One region of the Burkholderia pyrrocinia genome, then DNA from elsewhere that is predicted to be linked to it. Evidence: riboswitches for the same ligand, from Rfam matches in the RefSeq annotation. Region 1 holds a riboswitch; the other holds the start of a gene.
The links. A riboswitch is a leader RNA that binds a small molecule or an ion and turns the genes downstream of it on or off. The one in region 1 is predicted to bind manganese.
Positions count from the first base shown of each region.

Region 2: another riboswitch for manganese. It lies ahead of JYG32_RS09410 (TMEM165/GDT1 family protein); the one in region 1 lies ahead of JYG32_RS26165 (sodium:calcium antiporter).

Region 1 is NZ_CP070978.1:1,803,199-1,808,385, reverse strand. It holds gene JYG32_RS26175 (efflux RND transporter permease subunit) at 1-900, shown strand, start outside; gene JYG32_RS26170 (copper-binding protein) at 891-1,244, shown strand; gene JYG32_RS26165 (sodium:calcium antiporter) at 1,366-2,376, opposite strand; yybP-ykoY riboswitch at 2,450-2,626, opposite strand; gene JYG32_RS26160 (metal/formaldehyde-sensitive transcriptional repressor) at 2,743-3,018, shown strand; gene dmeF (CDF family Co(II)/Ni(II) efflux transporter DmeF) at 3,030-4,046, shown strand; gene JYG32_RS26150 (DUF1289 domain-containing protein) at 4,049-4,234, shown strand; gene JYG32_RS26145 (MFS transporter) at 4,340-5,187, shown strand, end outside.
Region 2 is NZ_CP070977.1:2,020,890-2,026,076, forward strand. It holds gene JYG32_RS09395 (adenosine deaminase) at 1-144, shown strand, start outside; gene JYG32_RS09400 (hypothetical protein) at 172-582, shown strand; gene guaD (guanine deaminase) at 579-1,898, shown strand; yybP-ykoY riboswitch at 2,048-2,185, shown strand; gene JYG32_RS09410 (TMEM165/GDT1 family protein) at 2,264-2,836, shown strand; gene JYG32_RS09415 (DUF4136 domain-containing protein) at 2,889-3,590, opposite strand; gene pepN (aminopeptidase N) at 3,777-5,187, shown strand, end outside.

The DNA.
Region 1 (5,187 bases):
ATCCGCTATCCGCGCGAGATTCGCGATTCGCTCGAGAACCTGCGGCAACTGCCGGTCGTCACGGCACGCGGTGCGCAGATCCGCCTCGGCGACGTCGCGCGCGTCGCAATTGCCGACGGCCCGCCGATGATCCGCAGCGAGAACGCGCGACTGTCCGGCTACGTGTACGTCGATATCCGCGGCACGGATCTGAACACGGCGGTCCGCGCGATGCAGCAGGCCGTCGCGCAACAGGTCGCGTTGCCGCCCGGTTATTCGATCGCGTGGTCGGGGCAGTTCGAGTATCTCGAACGCGCGGCGGCGACGCTGCGCACCGTCGTGCCGGTGACGCTCGTCGTGATCTTCCTGCTGCTGTTCCTCACGTTCGGCTCGGTGGCGGACGCGCTGCTGCTGATGTCGACGGTGCCGTTTGCGCTGGTCGGCGGCTTCTGGCTCGTGTGGGCACTCGGCCATGCGGTATCCGTCGCGACGTCGGTGGGTTTCATCGCGCTGGCAGGCGTGGCCGCCGAGTTCGGCGTCGTGATGCTGCTGTACCTGAAGGGCGCGCTGACGCGCCGGCTCGATACCGGCGAACCGCTGACCGATGCGCTGCTGCTCGACGCGATTCGCGAAGGCGCGGTGCTGCGCGTGCGGCCGAAGGCGATGACGGTCGCCGTCGTGCTCGCCGGCCTCGTGCCGATCATGGTCGGGCACGGCGCCGGCTCCGAAGTCATGCAGCGCATCGCCGCGCCGATGGTCGGCGGCATGGTCACGGCGCCGCTGCTGTCGATGTTCGTCATTCCCGCCGCGTGGCTTCTGCTGCAGCGCCGTCGCGTGCGACGCGCGGGCGATGCGCGGCATTCCGATGCAGTTCCTCACGGCATGAACGTGCCATCCACCCAAACCGGAGAATCCCGATGAAGAAATTGATTGCTACCACCGCCGCCGTTCTCGCGATCGGCGCTTTCGCAACTCCCGCCTTTGCCGCCGGTGAAATGTCCGGCATGAAGATGTCGTCGGACGGTTCGGCCGAGTCGCATGCGGCGCTGACCGACGCCGAAGTGAAGAAGGTCGATGCCGCGAGCGGCAAGGTCACGCTGAAGCACGGCGCACTCGACAACGTCGGAATGCCGCCGATGACGATGGCGTTCAAGGCGAAGGACGCGGCCATGCTCGCGCAGGTGCATGCGGGCGACAAGGTCAAGGTCCGGATCGAGAACGTCAACGGCACGCTGACGATCGTCAAGCTGGTCAAGGCATCCTGATCGTCCGGATGCGGGCGTTACTGTCGCCCGCATCCGTGCAACGATGTACACGGCACGGACGCGGCGGCCGTTGCCGCGTCCGCGTGCGTGCGCCTGCCGGGCAGCGTGCCCGATCCGGGCGTCAGCGTGCCAGTGTCAGGAACAGATATCCCGCATAGCCCGCACCGTTCGCCAGCAACGCCCAGATCGCGAGCCCGCGCGTGCGGGCATTGACGCGCATCCAGGCCGCCGCCGCGAGCGTGATGATCACGCCGGTCAGCACTTCGGGGCGCGGCTCCCACGGCGTCAGCATGATGCCGATCGCCGGCAGCAGCGTGCCCTGGAACACCATCGCGCCGGTGATGTTGCCGAACGCGAGCGTGTCCTTATTGCGGCGGATCCACAGCACGCTGTTGACCTTCTCCGGCAATTCCGTGGCAATCGGCACGATGATCAGCGACAGCAGCAGCGCCGATACGCCGAGCACGTGCGACACGCCTTCCACGCCGTGAATGAAGCCCTTCGCACCGCCGACCAGCAGCGCGACGCCGAGCAGCAACTGCAGCGCGATGGTTGCCAGGTTGGTCGGCAGGCCCGTGCGCGCCAGGAACATCGCATGCGGCGCCTCGGTGCCGTGCCCGGCATCGACAAGCTGGCTCGACGCGCGGAACGTCATCACGACGTACATCACGTAGATGCCGACCAGCATCACGGCGAGCAGCGCGCGCACGGCCCAGTTGTGGTGCGGGACGAACATCGCCGCGGTCGCCAGCGAGAACGCGGCGAGGAAGTAGTTCATGTCGCGCACGAAGCCCGTACGCTCGGGTGCGATCGTGCCGCGCAGCCCGCGCGAGCGGATCACGGCGAGCGTCATCAGGAAGGTGGTCAGCGTCGCGAGCATCAGCGGCGCGCCGAGAATCGCGCCGACGCCGATTTCCTCGTTCACGGCCTGGTTCGCCGTGCCGCCGGCCAGCGCGAGCAGCGGCACCATCGTTTCGGGCAGCGCGGTGCCGACGGCCGCGAACAGCGAACCCGTCACGCCTTCGGAAATCTTCAGACGTTCGCCGAGATGTTCGAGCGCATTGGTGAAGACCTCGGCGGCCACGAGGATGACGACCAGCATGAACGCCAGTTCGAGGAACATGAAAGTCATGCGGCGCCTCCGCAGGCAGGTGCGTAGCGGGCGATGGGGCGCGGGGGAAGGGCGGGGAGGAACATGGTGACTCCGTGGTCGGACGCTGACGAACCATGGCGCATCCGCCGACGTCCGACCAGGAACGACGCGATACGCCCATGGTCTCGCCAAACCGATTCGGTCGAACGCGCCACGGCCGAAGGCCGAGTGTGTTGACGCGTTCGCTTTCCGGGGGACGGAAAGCAGGCTACTCCCCAAAGACGAGCGCAAGTCTAGCCGAGCGGTTTTCTTTCGACAAGCCTTCATCTCGAAAAAATATACCCCTCTACCCTATGTGGAAAACACTTTGGAGATATACTCCCCCACCCTATACAGGAGCAATCGATGAGTCACACAGTTCGTGAAAAACAGAAGCTGCTGAACCGCGTGCGCCGTATCAAGGGCCAGGTCGAAGCGATCGAGCGCGCGCTCGAGGAAGAGCGCGGGTGCAACGACGTGCTGCAGCAGATCACGAGCTGCCGCGGTGCGATGAACGGTTTGCTGGCCGTCGTGCTGGAGGACCACATCCGGTCGCACCTCGTCGATGCGGACACGCCCGACGCGCACGAAGGCAGCGCGACCGAGCAGCTCATCGAGGTCGTCCACAGCTATTTCAAGTAAGCGGAACGAACATGAACGGATTCAACGGCACGGCGGCCGGCGGCGGGCACAGCCATGCGTTTCTGGGCGCCGCGCACGAGCAGAACGAACGGAAGACGTGGATGGTCATCGGCCTGTGTACGGCGATGATGGTGGCCGAGATCGTCGGCGGCACGTTGTTCGGGTCGCTGGCGCTCGTCGCCGACGGGCTGCACATGTCGACGCATGCGGGCGCGATGCTGATCGCGGCGCTGGCCTATACCTATGCGCGCAAGCACGCCGACGATCCGCGTTTCGTGTTCGGCACGGGCAAGTTCGGCGACCTCGCCGGATTCACGAGCGCGATCGTGCTGGCGATGATTGCGTTGCTGATCGGCTATGAGGCGGTCGCGCGTCTTCTGTCTCCCGTGCCCATTCAATTCAGCGAAGCGATTCCGATCGCCGTACTGGGGCTCGCAGTGAACCTGGCCAGCGTGTGGCTGCTGAGCGGCGATCATCATCACGGGCATGGCCACGGCCATCATCATGGGCACGACCACGATGATCACGACCACGATCATGACCACGACGACGAGCATCACGCGCATCACGATCATGGTTCGCATACGGCGGCCCACCGCGATCACAACATCCGGTCGGCCTACATTCACGTGATCGCCGATGCGGCCGTTTCGGTGCTGGCCATCGTCGGCCTGCTGCTCGCGCGTGCGTTCGGATGGGTCTGGATGGATCCGCTCGCGGGCATCGTCGGCGCGCTGGTGATCGCGAACTGGGCCTACGGGCTGATGCGCGATACGGGCGGCATCCTGCTCGACGTCAACGTGGATCGCAAGCTGGCGGACAACGTTCGGCGCGCGATCGAGGCGCTCGGCGACAAGGTCAACGATCTGCACGTCTGGCGCGTCGGCCCCGGGCACATGAGCGCGATCGTGTCGGTCGAGACCGGCGACGCGGCGCGCGATGCGCGTTTCTACCATGCGCTGATCGCGCGCTTCGACGGCGTGTCGCATGTGACCGTCGAAGTGATGACGCCCGCGACGGCGGCCTGATCGTGGCCGTGAAATCGCCGTGTATCGAGCTGTGTGCGTTTGACGGTCGAACGGGTTTTTGCGTCGGCTGCCTGCGCACGCGCGACGAGGCGCGCGACTGGAAGAAACTGACCGACCACCGCCGGCACCAGATACTGAACGACCGCTCGCGCCGGCAGGCGAAGATCCGGCGCGAGCCGGGGGAATAGGGCGGCGCGCGCGAGGCAGGCGCGACAGCCCATGCGTGCCGCGTGTCACGGGCCTGCAGTAGTATCGGTGGTCTCGTGTCAGGATTCCCGAATCGAGAGCGACCCATGCAGACCGAATCATCGACCGGCATTCTTCGTCAGATTCCGCGCAGCGTCTGGGTGCTGGGCTGCGTCAGTCTGTTGATGGACGTGTCGTCGGAAATCATCCACAGCCTGTTGCCGATGTTCCTGATGGCGGGGCTCGGCGCGAGCGCGACCACGATCGGCTTCATCGAGGGGATCGCCGAGGCGACGGCGCCGGTCGTCAAGGTGTTCTCCGGCACGTTGAGCGACTACCTGCGCAATCGCAAGTGGCTGGCGGTCGCCGGATACGGGCTCGGCGCGCTCAGCAAGCCGCTGTTCGCCATCGCACCGACGATCGGCGTCGTGGTGACGGCGCGGATCGTCGACCGGATCGGCAAGGGGATCCGGGGCGCACCGCGCGATGCGCTCGTGGCCGACGTCACGCCGGTCCACCTGCGCGGCGCGGCCTACGGGCTGCGACAGTCGCTCGACACGGTGGGTGCGTTTCTCGGGCCGCTGCTGGCCGTCGCCATCATGCTGATGTGGCGCGACGACTTCCGCCTCGCCTTCTGGCTGGCCGTGATCCCGGGCATGCTGGCCGTGGCGCTGCTCGCGTTCGGTATCGAAGAGCCGGCGCGCGCGCCGGGCGACAAGCGCATCAACCCGATCCGCCGCGACGTCGTGAAGCAACTCGGCGCTCGCTACTGGTGGGTCGTCGCCGTCGGCGCCGTGTTCGCGCTGGCCCGCTTCAGCGAGGCTTTCCTGGTGCTGCGCGCGATGGGCGGCGGTGTGCCTGTCGCGCTTGTTCCGCTGGTGATGGTGGCGATGAACGTCGTGTACGCGTTGTCGGCCTACCCGTTCGGCAAGCTCGCCGACACGACGAGCCATAC
Region 2 (5,187 bases), on a different replicon from region 1:
TACTTCGCGACGGTCGCGGGGCTGCAGCTCACGGATGCCGAAGTCAAGGCGGTGATCCGCAACGGCTTCGAGGCGTCGTTCGTCGACCCGGCGCAGCGCGACGCACTGATCGCGCGCCTCGACGCGTACTGGCAGGCCGCGTGACGGCCGGCATCGAGGTGCGCTAGACAGATGAAACACGGCAACGGCATCCGCTTCGCGATTCCCGGCCCGGCCTTGCGCCGCGCCGAACGCACGCGTGCGCCCGGTGCGAGCGCGTGCAGCGCGATCGTCGCCCGCGTGGCGATAGCGCGGTCCGTCGCCGCCCGCCGGCGCGTGCGGTCGCGGCTTGCCGTCCCGTTCGCCGCCGCAGCGGTCGGGATCGCCAACGCTGCGAGGTTCGCCGGCAACCACGCGATGGCGGCCCCGGCCGCCACGAGCGCCTGGGCAATCGCATCCGGCCGCGCCGCACGCAGTGTGTCGCGGCGACTCGCGAAGCGCCGTCCCGCCCTCGCGCGGGCGGTGCCATCCATGCCGTCGCCCGCGCGGTGTCGATCGCTTTCTTCTGTTCGCCTTACCTTGATGCAGGACCATTCGTCATGACGCAAACCGCTTTTCGTTCCCAACTGCTGACCTTCAACGGCGACCCGGCGCAATCGAGCCAGGCCGCGAACTACGAGACCGACGGCCTTCTGATCGTCGACGACGGCAAGGTCGTCGCGGCCGGCCCGCATGCGCAGCTCGCCGCGACGCTCGCGCGCGACGCGATCGTCCACGACCTGCGCGACAAGCTGATCGTGCCCGGCTTCATCGACACGCACATCCACTATCCGCAGACGGACATGATCGCGTCGCCGGCGCCGGGCCTGCTGCCGTGGCTCGACAAGTACACGTTCCCGACCGAGCGCCAGTTCGGCGATCCCGAGCATGCGCGCGAAGTCGCCGACTTCTTCGTCGACGAACTGCTCGCCTGCGGCACGACGAGCGCGCTCGTCTACTGCACGGTGCACAAGCAGTCGGCCGACGCGCTGTTCGCGGCGAGCGACGCGCGCGACCTGCGGATGATCGCGGGCAAGGTGCTGATGGACCGCAACTGCCCCGAATTCCTGCGCGACACCGCGCAATCGGGTTATGACGACAGCGCCGAGCTGATCGACCGCTGGCACGGCAAGGGCCGCCAGATGTACGCGCTCACGCCGCGCTTCGCGCCGACGTCGACCGAGGCGCAGCTCGAAGCGTGCGGCGAACTCGCGCGGCGCCATCCGGACGTGTTCGTGCAGAGCCACGTCGCGGAAAACGTCGACGAAGTGAAATGGGTGGCCGAGCTGTTCCCCGGCCATCGCAGCTATCTCGACATCTACGACCGCTACGGGCTGCTGCGGCCGCGCGCGGTGTACGGCCACTGCATTCACCTCGACGACGAGGACCGCCGCCGGATGGCAGAGACGCGCACCGTCGTCGCGCACTGCCCGACGTCGAACTTCTTCCTCGGCAGCGGGCTGTTCGATTTCGACAAGGCCGGCGCATACGACGTGCCCGTCACGCTCGCCACCGACGTCGGCGGCGGCACGTCGTTCTCGATGCTGCAGACGATGAACGAAGCGCACAAGGTCGCGCGGCTGTCGGGTCACCACCTGAGCGCGACGCGGATGTTCTGGCTCGCGACGGCCGGCGCCGCGCAGGCGCTCGACCTCGCCGACACGGTCGGCACGCTCGCGCCGCGCACCGAGGCCGACTTCGTCGTGCTCGATCCGCAGGCCACGCCGCTGCTCGCGCGCCGCACGAAGCGTGCTGATTCGCTCGAGGAGTTGCTGTTCGCGCTCGCGCTGCTCGGCGACGACCGCGCGGTGTACCGCACCTATGCGGCCGGCAGGCTCGTCCACGAGCGCGGCGCGGCCCGCCGCGCGGCTGCAGCGTAACGGCCCACCCGGCTCTCGTCCCGGCATGCGCGGCGCATCCGCTGCCGCGCATGCCGGACAGTCGAAGGTTGCCACGCGCCGATCGCGCCCCAACGCTCCTCGCTGCCCTACCCGGCCGCTTTCCCGCGCGCGACACGTCATGCTAGAATTCGCCGCTCATTGGGGAGTAGCCGCTCCGCTCGATGTCCCGCGCCCCCGGCGCGCATCGTGATGGGGGCGTCCGTCAACAGACTTGGCCGTTCGGCCATGGCGGACGCAGCCACCGAGGCCTGGCGAGACCGATGGTTCATAGTGCGCCGCATCAGGGCCCGGCGCGCCGTGGATCGTCGCTCGCACGCACAACACCGGCCCGCGGAACCCCATACGTGTCCCAAGCCTTCCTGATCTCCACCGGCGCCGTCGCCCTCGCTGAAATCGGCGACAAGACCCAACTGCTTTCCCTCGTGCTGGCCGCGCGCTATCGCAAGCCGGTGCCGATCATTCTCGGCGTGCTCGTCGCGACGCTCGTCAACCACGGTTTCGCAGGCGCGCTCGGCGAATGGCTCGGCGCGCTCGTCACGCCGTCGATCATGCGCTGGGCGCTCGCGTTCTCGTTCATCGCGATGGGGTTGTGGATCCTCGTGCCGGACAAGCTCGATGCCGACGAAGCCAATGCCAACCGCTCGCGGCTCGGCGTGTTCGGCGCGACCCTCGTCGCGTTCTTCCTCGCGGAAATGGGCGACAAGACGCAGATCGCGACCGTCGCGCTTGCCGCGCGCTTCCAGGACTACATCGGTGTCGTGGCCGGCACGACGTTCGGGATGATGCTCGCGAACGTGCCCGCGATCCTGCTCGGCGACCGCTTCGCGCACCGCCTGCCGACGAAGCTCGTGCACGGGATCGCAGCCGTGCTGTTCGTCGTGCTCGGCGCACTGGCGCTGCTGGGCATCGGGGCCTGACGGACAGAGGTGGCCGGCGCGGCCGGGCGGCCGCGCCGATGCTGGCGCCGCGTTACTTCGCGACCGCCGCGCCCGAAGCCGGCGCCGCCGGCACCGCGCGCTCGTTGGCGGCCGGCGCTGCCGGCCCGCCACGCTTGTCGACCGGCAGCCGGACCGAGCGGACCGCGCCATTCGACAGCGGGAAATCGGCGAGCGCGCTGCGCGCAAGGAACGGCATCGCGTACAGCAGCGTGCCGTTGTCGCCGGTCGTGCGCGCGGACACGTTGTAGACCTCCTTGCCCGTCGCGCGCTCGGTGATGCGGATGCCGAGCGTGTAGTCGAACACCTGGTACGTCTGCGCGACGTAGCCGGCCGGCATCGGCCCCCAGGGGCCCCACGGGCCCCACGGCCCGCGCCGCCAGTACGGCCCCGGCCCGACGAACCAGGGATCGTAGTAGACCGGTTGCGGCACCGTCACGAGATCGCTGCCGACCGCATAGGTCAGCCCGACCAGATACCGCGCCTGCGCCTGCGGCACCTGCCGGAACGCATACGCGGACAACTCGCTCGCGACGATCGGCTCGTAGGTCGACTGCTCGATGCTGTTCTTCTGCGCATCGGTGCGCGTGAACGCATAGGTGCGTGTCGCGTCGCTGCCGCTCCAGTCGGAGAAGGCCGTGACCTGGGTCGTCACATAGCTGGTGCAGCCCGTCAGCAGCGCCACGCACAGCGCCGCCGCCCAGCCCGCACCGCGAAAAATCCATTCGCGTTTCATGTTGATCCTCGTCGATCCGTCACCCGTTCGTCGCACCGCGCGAACCGGACGGGATGCCGATAATACGCGGACTGCCGAAAGCGGTAAAAAGTTCGCCCGGCACGCAGCCGCAAGCCTTTGTACAATGGCCCGGTTCGCCCGGCCCGTGCCGCGGGCCCGTCCCCCACTCCACCGATCTCGACGACCATGTCCGACAACGCCTCCTCCACCGTGATCCGCCGCGCCGACTACACGCCGCCGGCCTTCCTCATCGATTCCGTCGCGCTCGAATTCGATCTCGCGCCGGCCCGCACGATCGTCAGGAATACGATGCGCGTGCGCCGCAATCCGGACGCCGCGCCCGCGCCGCACCTGGAGCTGATGGGCGAAGCGCTCGAATTCCTCGGCGCACGGCTGGACGGCGCGCCGCACGGCGCCGTCCGCGCGCACGAACACGGGCTGACGGTCGAGAACGTCCCCGACGCATTCGAGCTGACGCTCGAAAGCGCGTGCGCGCCCGACCAGAATACGACGCTGTCGGGCCTGTACGTGTCGAGCGGCAACTTCTTCACGCAGTGCGAAGCCGAGGGCTTTCGCCGCATCACCTACTTCCTCGACCGCCCCGACGTGATGGCGTCGTACACGGTCACGCTGCGCGCCGACAAGGCCGCATACCCGGTGCTGCTGTCGAACGGCAACCTCGTCGATTCGGGCGACCTGCCTGACGGCCGCCACTTCGCGAAATGGGAAGACCCGTTCCGCAAGCCAAGTTACCTGTTCGCACTCGTCGCGGGCAAGCTCGTCGCGATCGAGGAAAAGATCACGACCGGCTCGGGCAAGGAAAAGCTGCTGCAGGTGTGGGTCGAGCCGGCCGATCTCGACAAGACGCGTCACGCGATGGATTCGCTGATCCACTCGATCCGCTGGGACGAAAAGCGCTTCGGCCTCGAGCTCGATCTCGACCGCTTCATGATCGTCGCGGTCGGCGACTTCAACATGGGCGCGATGGAAAACAAGGGGCTCAACATCTTCAACACGAAGTACGTGCTGGCGAACCCCGAGACCGCGACCGACACCGACTTCGCGAACATCGAATCGGTGGTCGGCCACGAATACTTCCACAACTGGACGGGCAACCGAGTGACCTGCCGCGACTGGTTCCAGTTGAGCCTGAAGGAAGGCCTGACGGTGTTTCGCGACCAGGAATTCTCGGCCGACATGGCCGCGGGCGACGACGTCGAATCGACGGCCCGCGCGGTCAAGCGCATCGAGGACGTGCGCGTGCTGCGCCAGTTGCAGTTCGCCGAGGATGCAGGCCCGATGGCGCACCCGGTGCGCCCGGAGAGCTACGTCGAGATCAACAACTTCTATACGATGACCGTCTATGAAAAAGGCTCGGAAGTCGTGCGAATGTACCAGACGCTGTTCGGCCGCGACGGCTTCCGCAAGGGGATGGACCTGTACTTCAAGCGCCACGACGGCCATGCGGTGACCTGCGACGACTTCCGTCACGCGATGGCCGACGCGAACGGGCGCGACCTCGCGCAATTCGAGCGCTGGTACAGCCAGGCCGGCACGCCGCGCGTGTCGGTGCGCACCGCGTACGACGCGGCCGCGC